3 regions of the Sinorhizobium sp. BJ1 genome follow, and region 1 is predicted to be linked to each of the others. Evidence: riboswitches for the same ligand, from Rfam matches in the RefSeq annotation. Region 1 holds a riboswitch; each other region holds the start of a gene.
The links. Region 1 has a riboswitch for thiamine pyrophosphate ahead of thiC (phosphomethylpyrimidine synthase ThiC). Riboswitches for the same ligand answer to the same signal wherever they lie in the genome.
Positions count from the first base shown of each region.

Region 2: linked by a shared signal. The riboswitch ahead of thiD (bifunctional hydroxymethylpyrimidine kinase/phosphomethylpyrimidine kinase) and the one ahead of thiC (phosphomethylpyrimidine synthase ThiC) in region 1 are both predicted to bind thiamine pyrophosphate.
Region 3: linked by a shared signal. The riboswitch ahead of thiB (thiamine ABC transporter substrate binding subunit) and the one ahead of thiC (phosphomethylpyrimidine synthase ThiC) in region 1 are both predicted to bind thiamine pyrophosphate.

Region 1 is NZ_NWTH01000010.1:90,133-98,061, forward strand. It holds gene CO676_RS16095 (GntR family transcriptional regulator) at 1-329, shown strand, start outside; gene CO676_RS16100 (thiamine phosphate synthase) at 336-941, opposite strand; gene CO676_RS16105 (thiazole synthase) at 938-1,711, opposite strand; gene thiS (sulfur carrier protein ThiS) at 1,714-1,911, opposite strand; gene thiO (glycine oxidase ThiO) at 1,908-2,882, opposite strand; gene thiC (phosphomethylpyrimidine synthase ThiC) at 2,884-4,716, opposite strand; TPP riboswitch at 4,815-4,926, opposite strand; partial or broken gene CO676_RS16125 (6,7-dimethyl-8-ribityllumazine synthase) at 4,968-5,482, opposite strand; gene CO676_RS16130 (hypothetical protein) at 5,520-5,834, opposite strand; partial or broken gene CO676_RS16135 (AraC family transcriptional regulator) at 5,872-6,345, shown strand; gene CO676_RS16140 (LacI family DNA-binding transcriptional regulator) at 6,518-7,594, opposite strand; gene CO676_RS16145 (ABC transporter substrate-binding protein) at 7,833-7,929, shown strand, end outside.
Region 2 is NZ_NWTH01000008.1:186,217-194,145, reverse strand. It holds gene CO676_RS14165 (polysaccharide biosynthesis tyrosine autokinase) at 1-1,906, shown strand, start outside; gene thiD (bifunctional hydroxymethylpyrimidine kinase/phosphomethylpyrimidine kinase) at 1,987-2,805, opposite strand; TPP riboswitch at 2,855-2,957, opposite strand; gene CO676_RS14155 (peroxiredoxin) at 3,178-3,837, shown strand; gene CO676_RS14150 (serine hydrolase) at 3,946-4,953, opposite strand; gene CO676_RS14145 (phosphoribosyltransferase) at 5,058-5,699, opposite strand; gene CO676_RS14140 (CapA family protein) at 5,814-6,953, opposite strand; partial or broken gene CO676_RS14135 (siderophore-interacting protein) at 7,060-7,768, opposite strand.
Region 3 is NZ_NWTH01000007.1:43,480-51,408, forward strand. It holds gene CO676_RS12205 (thiamine diphosphokinase) at 1-594, opposite strand, end outside; gene CO676_RS12210 (GNAT family N-acetyltransferase) at 676-1,158, opposite strand; TPP riboswitch at 1,326-1,440, shown strand; gene thiB (thiamine ABC transporter substrate binding subunit) at 1,490-2,518, shown strand; gene thiP (thiamine/thiamine pyrophosphate ABC transporter permease ThiP) at 2,526-4,151, shown strand; gene thiQ (thiamine ABC transporter ATP-binding protein) at 4,148-4,879, shown strand; gene CO676_RS12230 (M48 family metalloprotease) at 5,212-6,720, shown strand; gene ampC (class C beta-lactamase) at 6,923-7,929, shown strand, end outside.

The sequences.
Region 1 (7,929 bases):
CCCACAAGCGCTGCGAGCAATCAGCCGAGGCCGGCGACAGTGACGCCTACTATTACGACAACGAGGAATTCCATAAGGCGATCTACGCGGCAAGCCGCAGCGACTTCCTCGAGGAGCAATGCATGCAACTGCATCGGCGGCTGCGTCCCTATCGTCGGCTGCAGCTGCGCGTGCGCAATCGCCTCTCGACGTCCTTCTCGGAACATTGCGGCATCGTCGGCGCGATCTTTGCTGGGGATGGGGAAGAGGCCCGCCGGCTGCTGCGGACCCATGTGGGCATCCAGGGCGAAAGGTTCAGCGATCTGGTCGCCAGCATGGCGACCAGATGACGGGGGCTAACGCCAAGCTGCCGTCTTCCGGATCCATTCCGTCGTCCGGCCTTCCGGGTCGGCGTTGAGCGTGATGTCGGTGACGACGGCGGCGCAATCGGCGCCATGGGCAAAGACGCCGTCGATCCGATCCGGATTGAGCCCGCCGATCGCTACAAGCGGCAGCGGCTGGACGCGATCGCGCCAGGCGGAAAGCCGCGCCAGGCCCTGCGGCGCCCATTTCATCTGTTTCAGGATCGTCGGATAGATCGGCCCCAGCGCCACATAGTCCGGCTCGGCGGCGAGCGCCGTTTCGAGTTCCGTCTCGTCATGGGTGCTGACGCCTAGCTTCAGCCCGGCGGCGCGGATCGCGCCGAGATCGGCCTCGGCCAGATCCTCCTGACCGAGATGGACGAAGCCGCAACCTTCCTCGATCGCCAGCCGCCAATAGTCGTTGACGATCAGTTGGCAGCCGTGGGCGGCGCAGACCGATTTGGCAATACGGATCTGGCCGCGGATTTCTTCGTCGCTGGAGTCCTTGATCCTGAGTTGCACGAGCTTGACGCCGAGCGGCACCAGCCGTTCGATCCAGGCGGCACTGTCGACGATGAGATAGAAAGGGTCGAGTTTCACGAGAAGACCGCCTTTCCGATGACGGGGGTCGAAGGGACGGCCATGTCACGCGGCTCCAGCATGCCGGCGCCATGGGCCATGTGTCCTGCCTCAATCGCGCTGGCGAAAGCTTCGGCCATGGCGGCCGGATCGGCGGCCCCGGCAACGGCGGTGTTGAGCAGCACGGCGTCATAGCCGAGCTCCATGACCGTTGTCGCATGCGACGGGCGGCCGATGCCGGCGTCGACGATCAGCGGCACGTCGGCAAACGCGGCGCGCATGGTGCGTAGCGCGGCCAGGTTCCGTGGACCCACGGCGCTGCCGATCGGCGCACACCAGGGCATCAGCACCTTGCAGCCGGCCTCGAGCAGCCGTTCCGCAACGATCAGATCATCGGTCGTATAGGGGAACACCTCAAAGCCTTCGCCGGTGAGGATGCCGGCCGCTTCGACGAGGCCGAAGACATCCGGCTGCAGCGTATCATGATGGCCGATCACCTCGAGCTTGATCCAGTTGGTCGCAAACACGTCGCGCGCCATCTTGGCCGTCAGCACCGCTTCCGACACGGAATGGCAGCCGGCTGTGTTCGGCAGCACGTGAACACCGAGCTCGCGGATGAGCTGGAAAAACGCGCCGCCATTCCTGCCGCCGGCTGACTCGCGGCGCAGCGACACCGTAACGATATCGGTGCCCGAGCGGCGCGCGGCTTCGGCAAGTATGGCCGGGGAGGGGTAGCGGGCGGTGCCGAGCAGCAGTCGCGACCGCACCTCGGTTCCATAGAATTGCGGCATGTTCAGCCTCCCTGCATGGGTGACAGGACCTCGATGCGGTCGCTGTCTTTCAGGAGATGGATTCGGCGATCGGCGCTGTGCACCAGCTCGCCATTGACGGCCGTGGCGAGCCAGTCGCCGTCGTATTCGAGGAAAACGAGCAGTTGGGCCAGGGTGGCCGCCTGGAGTTCGTGCTCCTCGCCATTGACGATGAGCTTCATCGGGCATGTCCTCTCTTCAATTGTCCGCCAACGACCAGCGTCGCGACCTCCTCGGCCAGCGCCGGAGACAGGAGGAAGCCGTGACGGTAGAGCCCGTTGACGGTGATGGTGTTCTTCTGCAGGGAGACGCGCGGCAGGTTGTCGGCAAAAGCCGGGCGCACGCCGGTGCCGGTCTCGACGAGGCGCGCCTCGGCGAAGGCCGGATGCAACGCGTAGGCGGCGTTCAACAGCTCCATCAGCGAACGGGCGGTGATCGGGCCGGCGTCGTCGCTCTCAATCATCGTCGCCCCGCACATGAAGAGCCCGTCGCCGCGCGGCACGACATAGAGCGGGATGCGGGGATGCAGCGTGCGCACCGGACGCGAGAGCGCGACCTCATCCGTATGCAGATAAAGCATTTCGCCGCGAACGCCGCGCAGTCCCGCAGCGTCGCCGATCCTTGCGGCGCCGGTGCAATCGACGGTCAGGTCGAAGTCGCTCTCGTCGATATCGCCGCCGAGCGGGACACCGCGGGCTTCGAGGTCCGCCCTGAGTGTCGAAAGTGCGTGGCGCGGGTCGAGATGCGCTTCCTCCGGAAAGAACAGCGCCTCGCGGAAACGGCCGGCAAGCGCCGGCTCGAGCGCGGCGATTTCCTCCGCCGCGAGCCAGCGGAAACCGAAGGTCCGTGAGGCGAAGCGCCTGAGCTCGCCGCTGTCGCGCGGCGGCGCCACGACAAGCGTGCCGTTGCGATGCACGGAACCGGCGGGAAGGGCGGCTTCCCACCAGTCCACTGCGCCGATGCCGCGCGTGAGGACCGCTTCCTCGGCGCTTTCCCGCTCGCACCAAGGCGCCAGCATGCCGCCTGCATACCAGGAGGCGGCGCCGGCGACGCCCGGAGAGGGCTCCGAAACGGCGATCTCCACGCCGCGCGCGACGAGCGCATGGGCGGCCGCAAGGCCGGCGACGCCGGCCCCTTTGATCAGCACGCGCATTCTACTCTCCGGCGGGTTGGCCGGCACCGTCGAGCGGCATGTAGAGGTCGCCGCCGTCGCGGTATTTCGCCGCCATCGCTTCCAGCCCTTCCTTCTGCGCCTCGGCGCGGATGTCGTGGGAAATCCGCATCGAGCAGAATTTCGGGCCGCACATCGAGCAGAAATGCGCGACCTTGTGCGCCTCCTTCGGAAGCGTCTCGTCATGGAAATTGCGGGCCGTTTCCGGATCGAGCGACAGGTTGAACTGGTCCTCCCAGCGGAACTCGAAGCGGGCGCGCGACAGGGCGTCGTCGCGGATGCGAGCGGCCGGATGGCCCTTGGCGAGATCAGCGGCGTGGGCGGCGATCTTGTAGGTGATGACGCCCACCTTGACGTCGTTGCGGTCCGGCAGTCCCAGATGCTCCTTCGGCGTGACGTAGCAGAGCATGGCGGTGCCGAACCAGCCGATCATCGCCGCGCCGATGCCGGAGGTGATGTGGTCGTAGCCAGGGGCGATGTCGGTCGTCAGCGGCCCTAGCGTGTAGAAGGGCGCCTCGCCGCAGACTTCAAGCTGCTTGTCCATGTTCTCCTTGATCTTGTGCATCGGCACGTGGCCGGGGCCCTCGATCATCACCTGGCAGTCCTTCGCCCAGGCGATCTGCGTCAGTTCGCCGAGCGTTTCGAGCTCCGCGAACTGCGCCGCATCGTTGGCGTCGGCGATCGAGCCGGGGCGCAGCCCGTCGCCGAGCGAGAAGGAGACGTCATAGGCACGGCAGATGTCGCAGATCTCGTCGAAATGCTCGTAGAGGAAGCTTTCGCGATGGTGGTGCAGGCACCACTTGGCCATGATCGAGCCGCCGCGCGAGACGATGCCGGTGACGCGGTTGACGGTCAGCGGAATGTAATGCAGCCGCACGCCGGCATGGATGGTGAAATAGTCGACGCCCTGTTCGGCCTGCTCGATCAGCGTGTCGCGGAAGACCTCCCAGGTCAGGTCCTCGGCGATGCCGTTTACCTTCTCCAGCGCCTGGTAGAGCGGCACCGTGCCGATCGGCACCGGCGAATTGCGGATGATCCAATCACGGATATTGTGGATGTTGCGGCCGGTCGAAAGGTCCATGACCGTGTCAGCGCCCCAGCGCGTCGCCCAGACCATCTTCTCGACTTCCTCGGCCATCGACGAGGTGACGGCGGAATTGCCGATATTGGCGTTGATCTTCACCAGGAAGTTCCGGCCGATGATCATCGGCTCGGATTCCGGATGGTTGATATTGGCCGGAATGATCGCCCGCCCGCTCGCCACTTCCTGGCGGACGAATTCCGCAGTGACGAAATCGGGCACCGCCGCGCCGAAGCTCTCGCCGTCGCGCTGAAGCGTCTCTTTCGCCGCCTTGCGGCCGAGGTTCTCGCGGATGGCGATGAATTCCATCTCCGGCGTGATGATGCCCGCCCGGGCATAGGCAAGCTGCGTGACCGCTTGCCCCGGCCTGGCTCTCAGCGGCTGGTGGCGCAGGGGGAATTCCGCCGTCAGCCGCTCGCCGGTGGCAAAACCGTTGTCCTCCGCCTTGACGGCGCGTCCGTCGTAGCTTTCGACATCGCCGCGAGCAAGAATCCAGTCGCGGCGAAGACGTGGCAGGCCTTGATCGATGCGGATGTCGGCGTCCTCCAGCGTGTAGGGCCCGGAGGCATCATAGACGGTGACCGGCGGCTCGCCGGATGTCGGATGCAGCGCGATCTCGCGCATAGGCACGCGGATATCGGCATGGATCTCTCCCGCCTTGTAGACCTTGCGGGACGCCGGAAGCGGCCCCTGCGTGACCGACGGTGTCGCGGGGTGAGGCTTGAAAACGTTCATCTTGAGGCTCCAAAGTTTTCGCGTTGGAGACCCAGTTCTGAAGCCGGAAGGATGAAAAGACGTATCGCCGATGGATCGTGGGAAATACGGAATCCTGGCATCAAGCGTCTGCACCGTCCCTACGCCAGTATGAACTGGATCAGGTTCAACGGGTCACTGCGCGCTCTAGCAGTATCTCAGCCCCTTGCCGGGACCCCCCTGGTGAATGGACGCCAATAGTCATCGATATCGCCGCGCCGTCAAGACTGTTTTTATCGGAAGGCGGGATCGGCGAGGTCGCGACGGTGGATGCCGCGTTGAAAGTCCGGTCTTGGCCGAGATGCAAGTAGATCGGCCCGGGCTGCGACCATCGCCCGGCAGGCCTGGTCCGCTTCGCGGCCTTTGATCACAAAGGCGGATGTGCGCCTCCGTCTCCTGGAAATTACGAGGCGTCAATACAGCCGACAGAAACGGCACCCCCGTGTCGAGCTGGACGCGCATAATGCCGTCGAGAACGGTTCTGGCAAACGAAATCGTGGCGGTAAATTGCCGCCATCGACCACAAACGCGCAGCCATCGCTTGATATTCGCCGGGCGCCAGCGTTTGAGCCTGGAGCGGGATCTCCAGCGCACCCGGTACGTCGAAGAGATCGACTTCTGTTCGCCGGCCGCCGAGGGCTTCCCATTCATCGACGAAGGCGTTTGCGCTCTGGTCGACGATATCGGCGTGCCAGCGTGCGCGGACAACGGCGACCCTGGTCTGGTTCACCTTTACTGCAATGGTCATGAACTCGTGCCTTTCAGGAGTCGTTTGCGGCCTTGCCTCAGGCTACCGAGATCAGGCGGCCCGGCTTCCGGGCCGCAGCCAGCCCGGCCCGCATCGCGAAGGCGCCCTGGATGACCTGGGTGGCCAGGATCTTCAACTGATCGGCAATTGCGGCGTCGCTCGGTTCTTCGCCTCGCGAGAAACGGCAGGAGGCGCTGTTGATGCCGACACCGAGCGGGGTCGGCCAGCCGCGCAGAGCATGGACGATGGAGCGCAGCGCGACCAGCGTCGTGCCGGCCGCCTGCGGGCCATAGGCGCAGGTAATGCAACCGACCGCGCGCCCGTCGAGATAGACCGCAGGGTCGTTGCGCATGTCTTCGGTGTAGTCGAGCGCGTTCGTGACGAGCTTCGGCCTTACCGCAAGCGTCGCGGCCCGCGCGCGGCCGCTGCCGGCAGCCGCCCCGAACATCGATCAGGCTTCGTCGCTGGCGGCGAAAGACCGTGAAGTCCTGGATCGGATCGACCATCTGTTCGCCGAACAGCAACTGGCCCGTGATGAAAACCTGACCCTGTCGCGGCTGGCGCGGCGCGCCGGGGTGCCGGCCCGGCAGATATCCGGTGCAGTCAACCCGTTGGCGCGCAAGAACGTCTCTCAATATATCAACGATTTCCGAATTGCCGAAGCCTGCCGGCTCCTTCGGGAAACCGACATGTCGGTGACCGCAGCGATGTTCGAATCCGGTTTTCAAACGAAGTCGAACTTCAATCGGGAATTCCGCCGCGTGACCTCCCTCAGCCCGGCTTCCTGGCGCGAGCGAAACCGGGCGTCTTCAATGTGCTCTACAGCGCCACGCGTCTTATCAGGCGCGCAAAGATTGCTGTAGCACTTTGAATTGCTCCATGTTTATCCTTAAATTGGCTGCCATCTGAGCAAGCATGCAGTAGTGCCGGCGCCTGAGGTTGTCGGGGTTTCGCACCACTGCTCACTTCCGAAGCGATGCTTAATTGGGGGAGATGCCCGTCGGCCAGAGGGGTAATTGCCACCCATTTCCGTTGTCAGTTGGAACTTGTCGCCTCCGAAACGGAGGCGCGCGAAATCAGCGTCGTGGGCAGAACAATGTGCCGAGGTTCCGCAGCCTCGCCCTTCATGCGCGCCACCAGGAGCTTCGCCACGGCTTCGCCAAGCCGATAGACGGGCTGGTCGACGACGGTGATCGGCGGGGTCGTGACGCTCGTCCAGTCCGCATCGTGGAAGGTGATCAGCGACACGTCATCGGGGATCCGGAGGGACAGTTCGCGGATCACCTTGAACACTTCCAGGGCGATGAGGCTGTCGGAGGCCAGTATCGCGGTCGGCCGCTCGTGTGAGCCGAGAAGCTCGAGGGCAAGTTTGCGGGTTTCGGCGCGGCCGTTGGCGCCGAGCCGGATCAAACCGGTGGGATCGAGGATCCGCGCCCTTTGGCAGGCAGCGAGGAACCCTTCGATGCGCAGGCGAACCGAGGCCGTGTGAATGTCTTCGATGGTAGCGTAGCGGTGCTCCGGCGTATCGCAGGCGGTGATATAGGCGATCTTGCGGTGACCCCGGCCAATCAACAGCTCTGTCGCCGCCTCTGCCGCCTCACGGTCGTCGACGGTAACCGCGTCGACCGACAGGCCTGGTATGGCGCGGTCCAGAAGCGCCAGCGGCCTTCCGGATCGAACCACGTCCTCGAGATGCGACGTCTCACGAGCGCGCGAGGGCGTGACGATCAGACCGTCGACGCGTTTGGCGAGCAGGGTTTTGACCGCGGCTTTTTCGGCTTCGATGTCCTCGCCGGAGTTTGCGAGGATGACGTTGAACCCGGCGGTTTTGGCAATATCCGCGATGCCGCGTACCGCGGCACTGAAGAACGGGTTCTCGATATCGCCGACGACGACGCCGATCGTCCCCGATCGGCCGGTCGTCATGCTGCGTGCCAGCTCGTTCGGCCTGTAGTCGAGCCTGCGCGCCGCCTGCAGGACGTTTTCCCGGACGCCGTCGCTGACCGTTCCATAGCCGCCGAGAACGCGCGCAGCGGTGGCTTTCGATACGTTTGCGGCGCGCGCGACGTCGGCCACCGTGACAGAGGGTTTTCGCGGGAGATGCTCATCCATGCATTAGCATTACAAGAGATGTTGACGAGTGGTCAATGCGCAGCTAACAATCATCAAGTCCGGAAGAGACCGGTCTCATTCACAAAAGAGACCGGTCTCATCGGATAAGCTGCACCGGCATGCCGAAAAGGCATTTCGCCGGACGGGCCGTGCCGACCTCCTGTCCGCACGCGACTGCTCTGCCTGAAAGGCACCGTCGGCGCAGCAATAACGGAACACCAGAGCGGAGAACCTCTTGATGAACATGATGAAGACTGGAGCATCGTTGCTCACTCGAACGCGCGCCTCTTTTGTGGCGCTTGCGCTGTCTGTCCTCGGTGCCGCCGTTTCGGGCG
Region 2 (7,929 bases), on a different contig from region 1:
CGAGGAAGCGGCGCGAAACGGTCGCCGGCTGAAGGCCGCCGCCCTCCTGCAGCAATCGCTCTATGTAGAACGCGTCGGCCGCAGTTCGGTGATTGCGCTGTCCTACCGCTCGAGCGATCAGCAGCTTGCTCGAAATGTCGTCAGTACCTATGCCGCCGCCTATCTGACGGACCAGCTGAACGCCAACTTCGAAGCGACGGAACGGGCCTCGGTGTGGCTGCAGGAACGGCTTGCCGATCTTCGGCAGCGCTCGCAGGCGGCCGCTCTCGAGGTCGAACAATTCCGCAGCGCGAACGGGCTGACCGCCGCGCGCGGCGAACTGATGTCCGAACAGCAACTCTCCGATCTAAACAGTCAGTTGATCGTCGCCCAGGCGGACACGGCCAGCGCCTCGGCGCGCTACGAGCAGTTCAAGTCGATCATCGATCAAGGGCAGGACGCCGGCGTCAACAATGCCACCATCTCTCCCAAGGAGGGTGACAATTCGGTGATCCGCGATCTCAGGACGCGTTATCTCGCCATCGGCAAGCGCGAGCAGGAGGTCGCCCAGAATTTCGGCGAGGACCACCCGCAGGCGGTGTCGCTCAGGGCCGAGAAGAGTGACATCGGACGGCAGATCTACCAGGAACTGCAGCAACTGACTGCAAGCTACAAGAACGAGTTCGAAGTCGCGCGCTCGCGCGAGGCCTCGCTGCGCAAGAGCATCGAGGGAATCACCGGCAAAAATTCCGACGCCAGCAAGTCGCTCGTGCAGTTGCGGGAGTTGGAGCAGAAGTCGGCGGCGCTGAAGACGCTCTATGAATCCTATCTCGGCCGCTATGAACAGGCGACCCAGCAGCAGTCCTTCCCGATCGCCAAGGCACGCGTTATTTCCGAGGCCGGCGTCCCGACGGCACCGTCGAGCCCGAAGAAGACCATGACGTTGGCACTTTCGGCCGTGCTCGGCCTGATGGTCGGCGGCGCCTATGCCGCGTTCCTCGAGTTCCGCGAAAGAACCTTCCGTCTCGAGGGTGAAGTGCGTTCCGTGCTCGGGCACCGCTCGCTCGGCTACGTTCCGCTGATCGGCACGCGGACGAAGAAAACGGCAGAGCTGGTACGCGCCCGCTTCGGATCGGACCGGCAGCCGCACGATCCATCCCATGAGGCCACCCCATTCCAGCGTCTCTCTCGCGTCGTGCTCGACGCACCGCGATCCGCCTTCGCGGAAACGTTCCGGAATGCCAAGCTCGCCTGCGATCATATGCTTCCGGGCAACGAGAGCCGCGTCATCGCGATTGTCTCCGCCCTCCCGGACGAGGGCAAGTCGATCGTCGCCGCGAATTTCGCGGCACTCTTGGCCTCGAGCGGCAAGCGGACCCTGCTGATCGACGCCGACATCCGTAAGCCGGGGCTCACCCAGATGATCACGCCCGCCCCGCGCACGGGGTTGGTCGAGACGCTCACGGGAGAGGCGACCTGGCCTGCCGGCATCAAGGTGGATCAGCGTACGAAGCTCGCGATCCTGCCGGCCGGCGGCGGAGCGGCGGATCGCAGGCACCAGAGCAATGAGTTGCTCGCCTCCCCGGCCATGGCGGGGCTCATCGAGAATGCCCGCAACTCCTTCGACTACGTCGTGGTCGATCTCGCCGCCCTTGCTCCCGTCGTCGACGCGAAGGCCTTCACGCCGCTCGCCGACGGCGTCCTCTTCGTCGTCGAATGGGGCCGTACGCCATCGAGGCTCGTTCGGGACCTGCTCAATTCCGAGCCGCAGATCGATGCGAAGGTCCTCGGCGTGATCCTCAACAAGACCGATATGGACGAACTCGAGAAATACAGCGATTTCGGCGGGGCGGAAAAATATCGGCACCGCTACGGCAAGTATTATATCGAGCAGGGTATCACCGACAACCGACACACTGCCGCTTGACCAACGGACAAGTGGCCGTCGGATGGCGGCCGCCATACCTGCGGTCGAGGCGAATGAGCCAGGTAGCGACCTTTACTGCCTCAGCGAGGCCACCATTCATGAAAATGGTGGACTGGTCCCCGCCCCTCTCCGACCTTCAACCTGTCGGCGGCGGAGATCGCCGCGTGCAGATAGGTCTTTGCGGCGCCTGCCGCCTCGGCCAGTGACTGCCCCATGGCAAGACCGGCGGCGATGGCGGCCGAGAGCGTACAGCCGGTGCCGTGATCGTTACGTGTCTCGACGCGCCTGGCGGGGAACCGGATGAGCCCAACGCCATCGAAGAACAGATCGGTGGCGTCGCTGCCCTTCCGATGCCCTCCCTTGATCAACACAGAGCTAGCGCCCGACCTCATCAGCGCTTCGGCCTGGCGGGCCATCTCGGCTTCGTCCTCGGCAATCGGGCGGCCGGTGAGAAGTGCCGCTTCCGGCAGATTGGGCGTGACGACGATGGCCAGTGGCAGAAGCTCCTGCGCGAGCGCGGCCATGGCATCCGGCTGCAGCAACGGGTCGCCGGAGGTTGCAACCATCACCGGGTCGACGACCGCTTTTCTGTCGAAGCGGCGCAATCCTTCGGCGATGGCGATGATGGTCTCCCGGCGCGAGACCATGCCGATCTTGACCGCCTTCACGTCGAGATCGGAAAAGACCGCGTCGATCTGTGCGGCCACGATATCTGGCGAGACGTCCTCGACGGCGATCACACCCTTGGTATTCTGAGCCGTGATCGCCGTAACGACGCTGGCGCCGTAGACGCCAAGGGCCGAAAAGGTCTTGAGATCGGCCTGGATACCGGCCCCGCCGCCCGAATCCGATCCGGCAATCGTGAGGGCGATCGACGGGAAGGCAGAATGAGGCAGCATTGTCGATCTCCCTACGATTGGAGACCCAGGTGAAGGCGAAGACGTCGTGAGGGAAGCCTCTTTCCGTTCCTACGCCGGCATGACCCGGATCAGGTTCAAGGGTCCGGCTCACCGCCGTCTCAGCGCCGCTCGGCGCTCCCCTCGGAATGGCCGCATTCTATGCGGCAGCGGTGCTGCGGTGTCAACGTGGATATCGACTACCGGTGCTTGCGGCCGAGCCTGAAATCGCCAAGGGGAAGATTTTTCTCCGAATCCTAAAAATCACGCTGCGGCTATTTCCCTTAAGGCCCGCGATCGCGCGTTTCCTCCTCGAAAACTCCGTTGTTTGCGCTATCCTTGGCCCCATTCCCGCCGACCCGAAAGGAGCAAGCTATGAGCCTCCGCATCAACGAAACCGCCCCTGATTTCACCGCCGAGACGACGCAGGGTACGATCAATTTCCATGAATGGATCGGCGACGGCTGGGCCGTCCTCTTCTCGCATCCGAAGAATTTCACGCCCGTCTGCACCACCGAACTCGGCGCCATGGCCGGGATCGAAGGCGAATTCCGCAAGCGCGGCGTCAAGATCATCGGCATTTCGGTCGATCCGGTCGACAGCCACGCGAAATGGAAGAACGACATCAAGGTCGCAACCGGCTTCGATGTCGAATATCCGCTGATCGGCGACCGGGATCTGAAGGTCGCCAAGCTCTACGACATGCTGCCGGCCGGCGCCGGCGACACGTCCGAGGGCCGCACCCCGGCCGACAATGCCACCGTGCGCTCGGTCTATGTCATTGGACCGGACAAGAAGATCAAACTGATCCTCACCTATCCGATGACCACCGGCCGCAACTTCAACGAAATCCTGCGCGCCATCGATTCCATCCAGCTCACCGCCAAGCACCAGGTCGCAACGCCGGCAAACTGGAAACAGGGCGAGGACGTCATCATCACGGCGGCCGTATCCAACGAGGACGCAATTCAGCGCTTCGGCTCGTTCGATACCGTACTGCCCTATCTTAGGAAGACCAAGCAGCCGACCGCCTGAGGCTGTTCCGCGCACGCCGGTCGAACCGACAGTCGCGAAAGGCTCGTTCAGCCTTTCGCGACTTCCCGTGATCCAGCCACACGACATCGGCTCGCCGCAGCCGTGGTATCAATCGGTTTTCACCGCGCTTACGATCTCCGCCAGAACGCCATGCAATGCGGCGCGATATCCGTTGCGCGCCGAGGGGCCGCTCTCCTCGGACGTCATGACGACGGTGAGCTTCAGCGCCGGGACGATGTAGAGCATCTGGCCACCGTAGCCCCAGGCGAAGTGGACGGTCTCGCCGCCGATCTGCCGGGCGAACCAGCCATAGCCGTAGGCGTCACCGGAAAAGTAGGAGTTCGTGCGCGGTTGCCACGAAAGATCGATCCAGTCTGCCGGAACGACCTGCCGTCCATCGGCCGTCCGACCGCCTTTGCGGTATAGCTCACCGAAGGCGAGCAGTGATCTTGCGCTCATCGCCATCTGGTTGCCGCCGAGATAGATGCCCTGCGGATCGCGTTCCCAGGCGCCGATCCTGAAGCCCTGAACCGGGCCGAGCCAATCGCGCGCGAGCGCGAGCGTCGACTTGCCGCCAACCTTCGTCAGGATCGCCGAAAGCAGATGCGTGGACGCCGTCGAGTAGAGCATCCGGCCGCCCGGTTCGTCGGCGAAAGGCTGTGCGAGCGCGAAACGGACCCAGTTGCGGCTCGACACCCAACGGCCGTAATTCGGGCCCGACAGGCGGCCAAGTCCGGCCTGCATGGAAAGCAGGTTGCCGATCGTGATGTCGTTGACCCGCGGGTCCGCCGACGAGGGCAGATCTTCCTTCAGAAGCGGCGCGATCTTCTGCTCAGGGCCGTCGAGAAGACCCTTGTCGATCGCGATTCCGACGAGTGCCGAAATGATCGATTTCGATGCGGATTTGATATTGGTAGACTCGCCCGGCGCGTGGCCGCGATAGCCCTGTTCGGCGATTGTTTCACCGTCACGCGCGACGATGACTGTCTTCAGGGGTTTCAGCTCGTCTCGGTCGGCAAGCCCCTTCAGCAGTTCCGGAACCGCAGCGGGCTGTTCGGCCGCAGCGGACGAAAGCGAAAGCAAGAGCCATAGGACGACGGCCATCAACCTGATCATGCTTCCGCACCTAATGCGAACAGGCGGTGAAGTCATCACCTGCGCCCACAACTCACGACGAATTGAAAGGGTTTCTCTCCGCGACCCAGCCCACCCGTCCTGCCTCAGGCACGATGGGTTGCGAGCAAGCCAATGACCTCTTCATCGGTCAACTGCTCGAAATCACGATAGAAGTAGCCGATCGCCCCCAACATCCGCGGCTGAATCGGACACACGACTTCATCCGCCTCCTTCTCCAGCTCGGCGATGGCACTGGGCGATGCGATGGGCACCGCGACGACGATTTTCGCGGGCATCCGCGCCTTGAGCCCGGCGACGGCGGCCCGTATGGTCGCGCCGGTCGCAATCCCGTCATCGACGACGATGGCGATGCGCCCGGCGATCTCCAGCGGTGCGCGGCCGGCGAAGTATCGACGGCGGCGGCGTTCGATCTCGGCGAGCTCCCTCTGACAGATGGCGTCGAACTCGGCGTCCGAAATCCCGGCAAGGCGGATCGTCTCCTCGTTGCGGACGACCGCCGGCCTGCTGCCGTCGATGACCGCGCCCATGGCGAGTTCCGGCTGCCACGGGACGCCGATCTTGCGCACCAACAGGAGATCGAGCGGAGCGCCGAGTTGGTGTGCAATCTCCACCGCAACGGGCACGCCTCCGCGGGGCAGGGCGAGGACGACGGCCTCCTGCCCGCGATAGGCATCTAGGACCTTCGCCAATTCCTTTCCCGCTTCCGAGCGATCCGAGAAACGCACGGGCCGTGTCCCCCTTCCTGTTCGAGTTTCGTGCCGCGCAGCCGGTGTCGAGGCACTGCTGAAGCAGAGATAACCGCGTCGTTCGCTTCGAAGTTCCGGATTTGGCGGCTGTGATCACCGCAAGTTGAGCCGTCCATCGGGGCGCTGCTCTAGGACTGTTCCGAACCGACCGCTCTCACGGGCAAGCGTTTCGCTGATCCATTCCAGGTCCGATCCGGAGGGATCGACAAGGCTGAAGCCGTGAGCCTGCAACGGCACGATCTCCAGGGCCGAGAGATCGCCAGCCTGATCGATGTCGGCGAAGTACATCAGGCGCAGATCGCTCCTGAATTCCGCATAGCCGGAGATCCCCTCATAGTCGTTGATGAAATCGCCGCAGCCATAGAGGATGAGACGGTTGCGGTAGAGTTCGATCGCCTTGGCGTGATGCGAGGAGTGTCCGTGAACGATCGAGACATCCGCTTCGTCGATGAGCGCGTGCGCGAAGTCTCGCTGGGCGGCAGGCACGCCATGGCCCCAGTTTGGACCCCAGTGGATCGATACGACCACCACGTCGTGCGGCCGCTTGATGTGGCGGATATGTTCGGCGAAGCCACTTGTGTGGAGCGGGTCGAGAGAGGGCAGGAAATTCACACCTGCCCTGCCCTCACTAGCCGCCCAGCTTGGAGGCACGCCGCTTGTCGGGGTCGCCAGCGCGAATAGCAGGAGGCGCCCCTCGGTACCGATATCGAAGGCCACCGGCTTGCTAGCCTCGTCGAGGTCGCGTCCAGCGCCGACTGTCACGATCCGCAAGCGCTCCAGCGTTACCAATGTGTCGAAAAGCCCGGCCATGCCCCAATCCAGAATGTGGTTGTTGGCGAGCACGCAACAGTCGACGCCGAAGGCAGCAAGACAGGAGGCGTTTTCCGGACTCATGCGATAGTTGATGCCCTTTGAAACATGGTCCTCGCTGCGGGTGATGGCCGTTTCGAGATTGATGAGGCGGAGGTCCGGCTGGGCGCGAGCGCATTCGTCAAGCGCTACGCCCCACACCAGAGCCGGGTCCATCGGCACAGGTATCGGACCGTTTGCCTTCTCCGCCAGGCGGACATAGTCGCGCGCCGAGCGAATATAGCTCTCGTACAGGATCGGATCGCATGGAGCGGGCAGGACCTGATCGATGCCCCGTCCGGTCATGACGTCGCCGCACAGGAAGACGCGGATCGTGCCCTCCCTTGTGCGTGAGTCGGAGAAAAGCTGGCTGGTGGTGCTCATGTTTGCCGACCTCTCTGCGCGCCATTCTACGAAGCTCGCCCCGGCAAGGAAAGGTCGCTCGACCGCGCGCGATTTCAATGCGCGGCCGATGGCCCGAGAGCCACGCCTAGTCGAACTTCTCGCGAGCATCCGCCTGACCCATGACCCAATATCCCGATGCCTTGACCCAACTCAGCGGATAGCCTCGCTCGTCGACAATATGCCAGCGGATTGACCGGGTCACGGCCGCCTCGGCGGCGATCCAGACGAAGGTTCCCGGCTCGATGTCGATCGTCTTGACGGCGGCAACCAGCGCCTCGGGATCCGCGGCCCGGGAGAGCGGTCGATGGACCCAGAGCGCAACATAGTCCGCCCGGGTTTCAAATCTCTGATGTTCCTCCGGCCCTTGTCACGGCTGCGATCCTGGTGACGCGCCTACCGGCGGCTGCCTCTTCGATCCGCCGGCCGATCGCCGGCAGCGCCGTCTCGTCGCCGATCAGCAGCCATCGTTCCACGTCGGGCGAGACCACCGCCGATCCGCGTGGTCCGGCGACCTCGAGCCTGTCACCCGGCTGCGCCCAAAGCGCGCACAGCGTTGCCGCGCCGGCGTCATGAACGACAAAGTCAATCGCAAGTGTGCGTGAACGTGCATCATAGCGTCATGGCGTATAGTCGCGCCGCTCAGCCTCCCCGGAAGAGGACGGCACAAGGATCTTGACGTGGTCGTCAGGCGACAGGCTCGGGAAGTCCGCGAGATCATCACCGGTCAAGTTGACCCGCAGCATGCCTGGGGTGAGTTGAACAACGCTCGTGATCGTCAGAAGTCGCCGCTTCAGTTCATGACGGACACGCTAGATGCGAGGTGCGGCAGATACGGATGTTGAATCAACGGGAACACCCATAGCATCGCGCTGGACCGTGGCGGCGAAGACACGCCCCGGGGTTAAACCGAGGCTCCTTTGCCTCTTCTAACGGCACCCTGCACAACATTTGCGCA
Region 3 (7,929 bases), on a different contig from region 1:
GGAAAAGCGAACCGGACCTTCCGCGACATTGGAAATCGTCCGGGAGGAGCCGAAAGGCAGTGCGAAGCCGTGGAGCGGGTAGCGGGCGTTTTCGATCGACAGGCCGGTAAGGTCGGTGAAGCCGAGGATCGAGAACAGGCTCCCCTTCGGCAGGTCGATCTCGTGGACCCCCGGCATCAGCGCATGGGCCTCCTCCTCGCCGGAGGTCATGAGCGCGGCGTGTCCCTCTTCCGCCAGCGCCGCGAGTCGCAGGAGGTGCAGGAAGGCATGGTCGCTGCGGGTGCCGCCGAGCGCGCCGGCGAAGATCAACGTCGAGGCGCCCCGCGCAAGCGCCGCCTCGACTGCCAGCTCGCCATCGGTGGCGTTCTTGGCGGCCGGATAGCTTTCCCGCGGGACCTCGGCGTAATCTGCGAACAACGCCTGATCGGTCGAGTCGAAGTCGCCGACCCAGAGCTCCGGTTCCACCCCAAGCGTCTTCGCATGGCGTATGCCGCCATCGGCCGCGATGAAGCGGCTGCCGGAAAGCTGCACCGTAAGCCGCTCCGTGAGGGTGAGCGCGCCGCCGAGAAGAATGGTGAAGGTCGATCGGGTCATGGCACAAGCCCATAGCGCAAAGCGGCGCCCGAGGAAAAGGGCAGAACGTCTTTTCGGGGCGCCCTCTCGTGGCTTGCTGGATCAGGCCTCCCGCGTCCCGTCCGGAGAAAGCATGTCCGCATAGATGCCGGGCGTCGAATCCGGAATCTCCACCGCGCCGACGGCGCGCGCATAGAATTCCGCCGGGCCAACGCCGCCGATGATCGCATAGGCGTAGCCGGCGGCACGCATGGCGAAGAGGCTTTCGAGCAGCAATGCCTCTCCGAGGCCGCGGCCGCGCATCGCTTTGTCGACGCCCGTCGGCCCGAAGAAGCCGAGCGCGGTCACGTCATGACAGGCAAAGCCGGCAAGCTCTCCCTTCCATAGCGCAATATGGATCCGCGTCGGCGTCGCGGAAAAGGCCGCCTCTGCCTCGCCCGCCCAAGGGGCGCCGAATCGTTCCTCGATCCAGGAGACAACGATCCTGCGTTCGGCCGTCAGGGCGCGCCTGATGGTAACGTCGGGGCCGAGTCGGGACCCGCGGCCTTCAGGCAAGGCATAGAGGCGAACCAGCATGTCCGGCATGAAATGACCCCGCTTGGCGAACAAAACGCCGCCGCCGTTGTTTGAACTCAGAGCGCCGGCAAATCCTTCCGGTTTCTCGCAAACCCTTGATAGCGCAGGCGGCGCTCAGGGCCAATGCTTCCGCCGAAACTCCGCTTGCCTTGGCTGCCGCCGAAAGCTAAATCTTAGGCGCTCTAACGGGGTGCCCCGGACCGCTTGCGGTCCGATGGCTGAGAGGCTTCGAGCCAACCCGCGGAACCTGATCCGGCTCATACCGGCGGAGGGATTAGAAGCGATCGGACCGATACGCGCTTTTCCCGTGCAGCATCAACAACAGGGAGAGGTGCCCATCATGTCCAGTTCACTCCATCGCAAGATCCTCGGCCGGCTGGCGATTGCCAGCATCGCTGTCGCCGCATTTTCAGCGAGCGCCGTCGCCGCCGAAAAGACGCTGACGATCTACACCTATGAAAGCTTCATCACCGAATGGGGTCCGGGCGCCAAGGTCGCCAAAGGCTTTGAGAAGACCTGCGCCTGCAAGGTGAATTATGTCGGCGTTGCCGACGGCGTCGAACTCCTGACGCGGCTGAAGCTCGAGGGCGAGGGATCGAAGGCCGACATCGTTCTCGGCCTCGACACCAACCTAGTCGCAGAGGCCAAGGCCACCGGCTATTTTGTCCCGCACGGCCTCGACACGACGAAGCTCAAGGTTCCCGGCGGCTTTTCCGACGACACCTTCGTTCCCTATGACTACGGCCATTTCGCCGTGATCTATGACACCGAAACCCTGAAGAACCCACCGAAGAGCCTCAAGAACCTGGTCGAAGGCGATCCGGCCCAGAAGATCGTCATTGAGGACCCGCGTACCTCGACGCCCGGCCTCGGCCTGCTTCTCTGGGTCAAATCCGTTTACGGCGACAAGGCCGGCGAGGCCTGGGCGAAGCTCAGCGAACGCGTGCTGACGGTGACCCCCGGCTGGTCGGAAGCCTATGGCCTGTTCACCAAGGGCGAGGCGCCAATGGTCCTCTCCTACACCACCTCGCCCGCCTACCACATGGTGGCGGAAGGAACCGACCGGTATCAGGCAGCCCCCTTCGCCGAGGGCCACTACATCCAGATCGAAGTGGCCGGCGTAACGAGGAACAGCAAGGAACCGGAACTCGCCCGCAAGTTCCTCTCCTTCATGACCGGCCCGGAATTCCAGTCGATCATCCCGACGACCAACTGGATGATGCCGGTCGGTTCCACCAACGAGCCTCTGCCCGAGGCCTTCGGCAAGCTCGTCAATCCGGAAAAGACCTTCCTGATGCCGTCCGAAGAGGTTGCCGCCAACCGAAAGGCCTGGATCGACGAATGGCTGGCGGCGATGAGCAAGAACTGAGGCCGGCTTGTTCGACGCCGCCGAAAACAGGATGACAATCGCCGCCGCGGCTTTCTGCCTCGGCGGCATCCTGCTCTTCGTCGGTCTGGCAGGCGCCGCGCTGCTCGCGCAGTCCGGCGACGGCGGCGCCAACGGCCTGTTCGACGCCTATATCTGGCGCGTCACCCGCTTCACGCTGCTGCAGGCAGGTCTCTCGACGGGCCTGTCGATTCTCTTCGCCATACCCGTCGCACGCGCCCTGGCGCGCCGGGCATCCTTCCCCGGCCGGATCTGGATGCTGCGGCTAATGGCCTTGCCGCTCGGCCTGCCGGCACTTGTTGCGGCGCTCGGCCTGATCGAGGTCTGGGGTCGGCAGGGCTTCCTGAACAACGTTCTCGCGGCGACAGGATTGCAGCAGCCGATCAGTGTCTACGGCCTGTTCGGCATCCTGCTTGCGCATGTCTTCTTCAACATGCCGCTTGCGGCCCGGCTGATGCATGCCGGCCTCGAACGCATCCCAGGCGAATACTGGCGCAGCTCCGCCAATCTCGGCATGGGCTCGCTTGCCGTTTTCCGCTTCGTCGAATGGCCGGCGCTCCGGGGTCTGCTGCCGGGCATTGCCGGCCTCATATTCATGCTCTGCGCCACCAGCTTCACGCTGGTGCTGACGCTTGGCGGCGGCCCGGCTGCAAGCACGGTCGAGGTGGCCATCTACCAGGCGCTGCGCTTCGATTTCGACCCACCCCGGGCTATCGCCCTTTCCGGCCTGCAGGTCGTTCTGACGGGCACGCTGCTTGTCGCCCTTAAATTTCTCGCCCCGCCCCCCGAGGAAGGCGAGACGAGCGGCAGGGCGACCCGACGGTTCGATGGTCTGAGTCGGCTTTCGCGCCTTGCCGACGGGGCCTGGCTGGTGCTCGCCCTCGTCTTCGTCGGCCTGCCCTTCGTCGCCATCGCGACGTCCGGATTGCAGGCCGATCTCACCCGCCTCGTCGGCGAGCCGGCGTTCCATCGGGCACTCACCACCAGCGCCGCCATTGCCCTTCCGTCCGCCACCATTTCCGTCGTCATGGCCGTCCTGATGATCCGTGCGCAGCGGCTGCTCCTCGCGCGACGACGCCCTCAAGTGCCGGCCCGCCTGTTTGCCGGTGCGATCGGTGCCAGCACCTCCTTGATCCTGCTCGCCCCGCCCGTGGTGCTTGGCGCCGGCTGGTTCCTGCTCGTCCGGCCCTTCGGCGACGTCGCGCGCTTTGCCCCGTTTCTCGTCATCGCCATCAATGCGCTGATGGCGCTGCCATTCGTTCACCGCGTCCTCGCCCCGGCGATGGCGACCCATGCCGCGCGCACCGAGCGCCTTGCGTCCAGCCTCGGCATCCGGAGCTTGCATCGCCTGCGATGGATCGATTGGCCGGTGCTGCGCAAACCTCTGTTGATGGCATTCTCCTTCGCGCTCGCGCTGTCGCTCGGCGATCTTGGCGCTGTCGCCCTCTTCGGTTCGCAGGATCTCGCGACGCTGCCCTGGCTGCTCTATAGCCGGATGGGCAGCTACCGCACCGCCGACGCGGCCGGGCTCGCCCTGGTGCTTGGCCTCATCTGCCTCGTTCTGACCATGCTCGGCACGGCAGGAGAGAAGCCAGCACAAGGACGAAGCGCATGAGTTCGCTCGCCCTGTCGCTCAAGGACGTCAAGGTTCGCTTCGAAACGACGGCGCTGGCATTCGATTGCGCGGTTCCGGCCGGACAGATCGTCGCCGTTATTGGCGCCTCGGGCTCGGGAAAATCGACGCTTTTCAATGTCATTGCCGGCTTCGAGACGCCGGAGGCAGGCGAAGTGCGGATCCTCGGCGAGGACATGGCCGGGCGCATGCCCGTCGAGCGACCGATCTCCATCATCTTCCAGGAAAACAATCTCTTCGCTCATCTCGATGTCGCGACGAATGTCGGCTTCGGGATCAGCCCCTCTCTCCGCCTCGACTCATCCGACCGCGGCAGGATCGAGGAGGCGCTGGCGCGGGTCGGGCTCGCCGGCTTCGGCAGGAGGTTGCCGCCGACGCTTTCCGGCGGCGAGCGCCAGCGGGTGGCGCTTGCCCGCGCGCTGGTGCGGCATCGGCCGCTGTTGCTGCTCGATGAGCCTTTCGCCGCACTCGACCCCGGCATGCGCGCAGAGATGCGCGCGTTGCTGAGCGACCTGCATGGCGAGGAAGGCAACACCATCCTGATGATCACGCATCATCCCGATGACGTGAAGAGCCTCGCCGATAGCGTGCTTTTCCTCGACCAGGGGCGTATCGTCGCCCATGACGCCCTGGATCGTTTTCTTGCACGGCGGGACCTGGCGGCGATCAACCGGTTTCTCGGCAACGACGAGATCGGGTGGGACGAATGAGCGTCACCCGCCTGCCATGGCAATCGACCGGGGGAACGCGGCAGTATTTTTGGACAATGTCCGGTTCGCCACAATTTGACCGCCCCGGCGTGCGACGCGCGGAACGTCCGGCCGGATATGCGCGTTACTCGCGCATCCGTTGCTGTGATACCACGGGGCAACTATTTCTACGGGGATCAGCTAGGCAGGCGGCGCTTAAATCGATACAGCATGGTCATGGCTGAGAAACCTGCGCCAGCGCCCTTATGCGGCTGAAATAGTAGGATTTTTCGACGCTGGCGACTGTTGGCTCATGAGCGCAGGGCGCCTCGGCGGATGGAACGGGCTGAGGAATGGCAAGGCACACAGTCACAAGAGGCTGGTTTCCGAAGCGGCGTGGCGTGGCACCGCGCGCTCTGGTTGCATTGTCCTCGTTGAGCCTTCTTTCCGGCTGCCAGTCGATTATCGAGCAGACCTACGAGCCGGCCGTCTCGCCCTCGTCCAATCCGCAGATCGTCGAGGAGGTGCAGAAGAACGATCCGCGCGCCCAACTCGGCGCGCGCGAGCATCCGCGCATCGTCGCGAGCTATGGCGGCGAATACAAGGACGCCAAGACGGAACGGCTGGTCGCCCGCATCACCGGCGCGCTGACGGCGGTTTCGGAAAACCCGCAGCAATCCTACCGCATCACCATCCTCAACTCCCCGGCGATCAATGCCTTTGCGTTGCCGGGCGGATACCTTTACGTCACACGCGGCCTGCTGGCGCTTGCCAACGACGCCTCGGAAGTGGCCGCCGTGCTTTCGCACGAAATGGCGCATGTCACCGCCAATCACGGCATCCAGCGCCAGCAGCGCGAGGAGGCCGAGGTCATCGCCAGTCGCGTCGTCTCGGAAGTGCTGTCCTCCAACCTTGCCGGCAAGCAGGCGCTGGCCCGCGGCAAGCTGCGACTTGCGGCCTTTTCGCGCAACCAGGAACTGCAGGCCGACGTGATCGGGGTCAGGATGCTCGGCGAAGCCGGCTACGACCCCTATGCCGCCGCGCGCTTCCTCGATTCGATGGCCGCCTATAGCCGCTTCAGTGCGGTCGATCCGGAAGCGGACCAGAGCCTCGATTTCCTGTCGAGCCACCCGAACGCGCCGCAGCGCGTCGAACTCGCCCGCCGGCACGCCCGCGCCTTCGGCCCCGAAGGGACGAGCGGCGACCGCGGCCGTGACTACTATCTCGCCGGCATCGACGGGCTGCTCTATGGCGACAGCCCGCAGGAGGGCTATGTGCGTGGCCAGACCTTCCTGCACGGCCAGCTCGGCATACGCTTCGACGTGCCGCAAGGCTTCCAGATCGACAACAAGGCCGAAGCGGTGCTCGCCACGGGTCCGGGCGAAGTCGCCATCCGCTTCGACGGCATTGCCGACAATGCCGGCCGCAAACTGACCGACTACATTGCCAGCGGCTGGGTGACCGGTCTGCAGCCGGACACCATTCGACCCATTGCCGTCAACGGCCTCGAAGCCGCGACGGCGCGGGCCTCCGCCGATCGCTGGGATTTCGACGTGACCGTCATCCGCATCGGCGACCGAATTTACCGGTTCCTGACCGCGGTTCCCAAGGGATCGGCGGCGCTTGAACCGACGGCGAGCCAGCTGCGCAGTTCCTTCCGCCGCATGTCGCCGAACGAAATCCAGGCCTTGAAGCCGCTGCGCATCAGGGTGGCCACCGTGCGGCCGGGCGACACGAGCGCCACATTGGCAGCGCGAATGATGGGAACGGACCGAAAGCTCGACCTCTTCCGGCTGATCAACGCAATGCAGGTCACCTCCACCGTCAGACCGGGCGACAAGGTGAAGATCATCTCCGAATAGGTGATCCCGTCTCCATCGGCTCGGCCGGCGCTCTTCCTCGTCCTCTATGCAACGCGTCTCACCGGCCGTCTTGCTGCCGCGCCGTGCGTTTTTTCCGAGGGATAAAATCTCACACTTCGAATTGCCGCATGTTTCTCCTTATATCGACTTCGATTCGAAGAATGATGCAGTAGACACGGTTACTCGAGGGGATGATCCAGCCATGAGAAATATTCGCCTGAGGACGCTTGGAGTTCTCGCCGCCGCCTCTCTGTTCTGCGGCGCCTCAAGCCAGGCGACCGCCAGCGATAGCCCAGGACATATCGAACGCGTCGTTGACGAGGCGATCCGCCCGATCATGGAGGAATACGACGTTCCCGGAATGGCCGTCGCAGTCACGGTGCAGGGGAGGAGATACGTTTTGAACTACGGAGTCGCCTCGAAGGAGAGCGGACAGAAGGTCGACGATGAGACGCTTTTCGAGATCGGCTCGATCAGCAAGACTTTTACGGCGACTCTGGCGTCCTATGGGGAAGCGCGTGGGGCCCTGTCTCTCTCCGATAGCGCCAGCAAGCACCTGCCCGCACTCTCCGGAAGCAGCTTCGACAGGATCAGCCTTCTCGATCTCGCCACCTATACGGCAGGCGGCCTGCCTTTGCAGTTTCCGGCTTCCGTCACCGACCAGAAAGAGATGATCGGCTATTTCAAAGGCTGGCAGCCGAGCTACCCCGGGGGTGGCCATCGGCTCTATTCGAACCCCAGCATCGGCCTGTTCGGCTACCTCGCCGCCAAAAGCATGGGCGAGCCGTTCGACGCTTTGATGGAGAAGACGCTTTTCCCGGCGCTTGGCCTGACTCAAACCCATATCAGCGTTCCCGAGGACCGGATGGGCGACTATGCCCATGGCTATTCGAAAGCTGGCAAGCCCGTCCGGGTAAGTCCCGGCGTCCTCGATTCGGAAGCCTATGGCGTAAAGACCACTGCCGCCGATTTGATCCGTTTTGTCGAGGCAAACATAGAAGGCGCGGAGTTGGACGACACACTCCAGCGCGCGATCGCGGCAACGCACAGCGGTTACTTCAGGGTCGGCGACATGACCCAGGGACTCGGATGGGAGATGTATGCCTATCCGGCCGATCTCGAGCGGCTGCTGGCGGGGAACTCGCCTGAGGTCAGTTTCAAGCCGAACAAGGTAACGAGACTGGATCCGCCGCTGCCGCCTCGGGACGA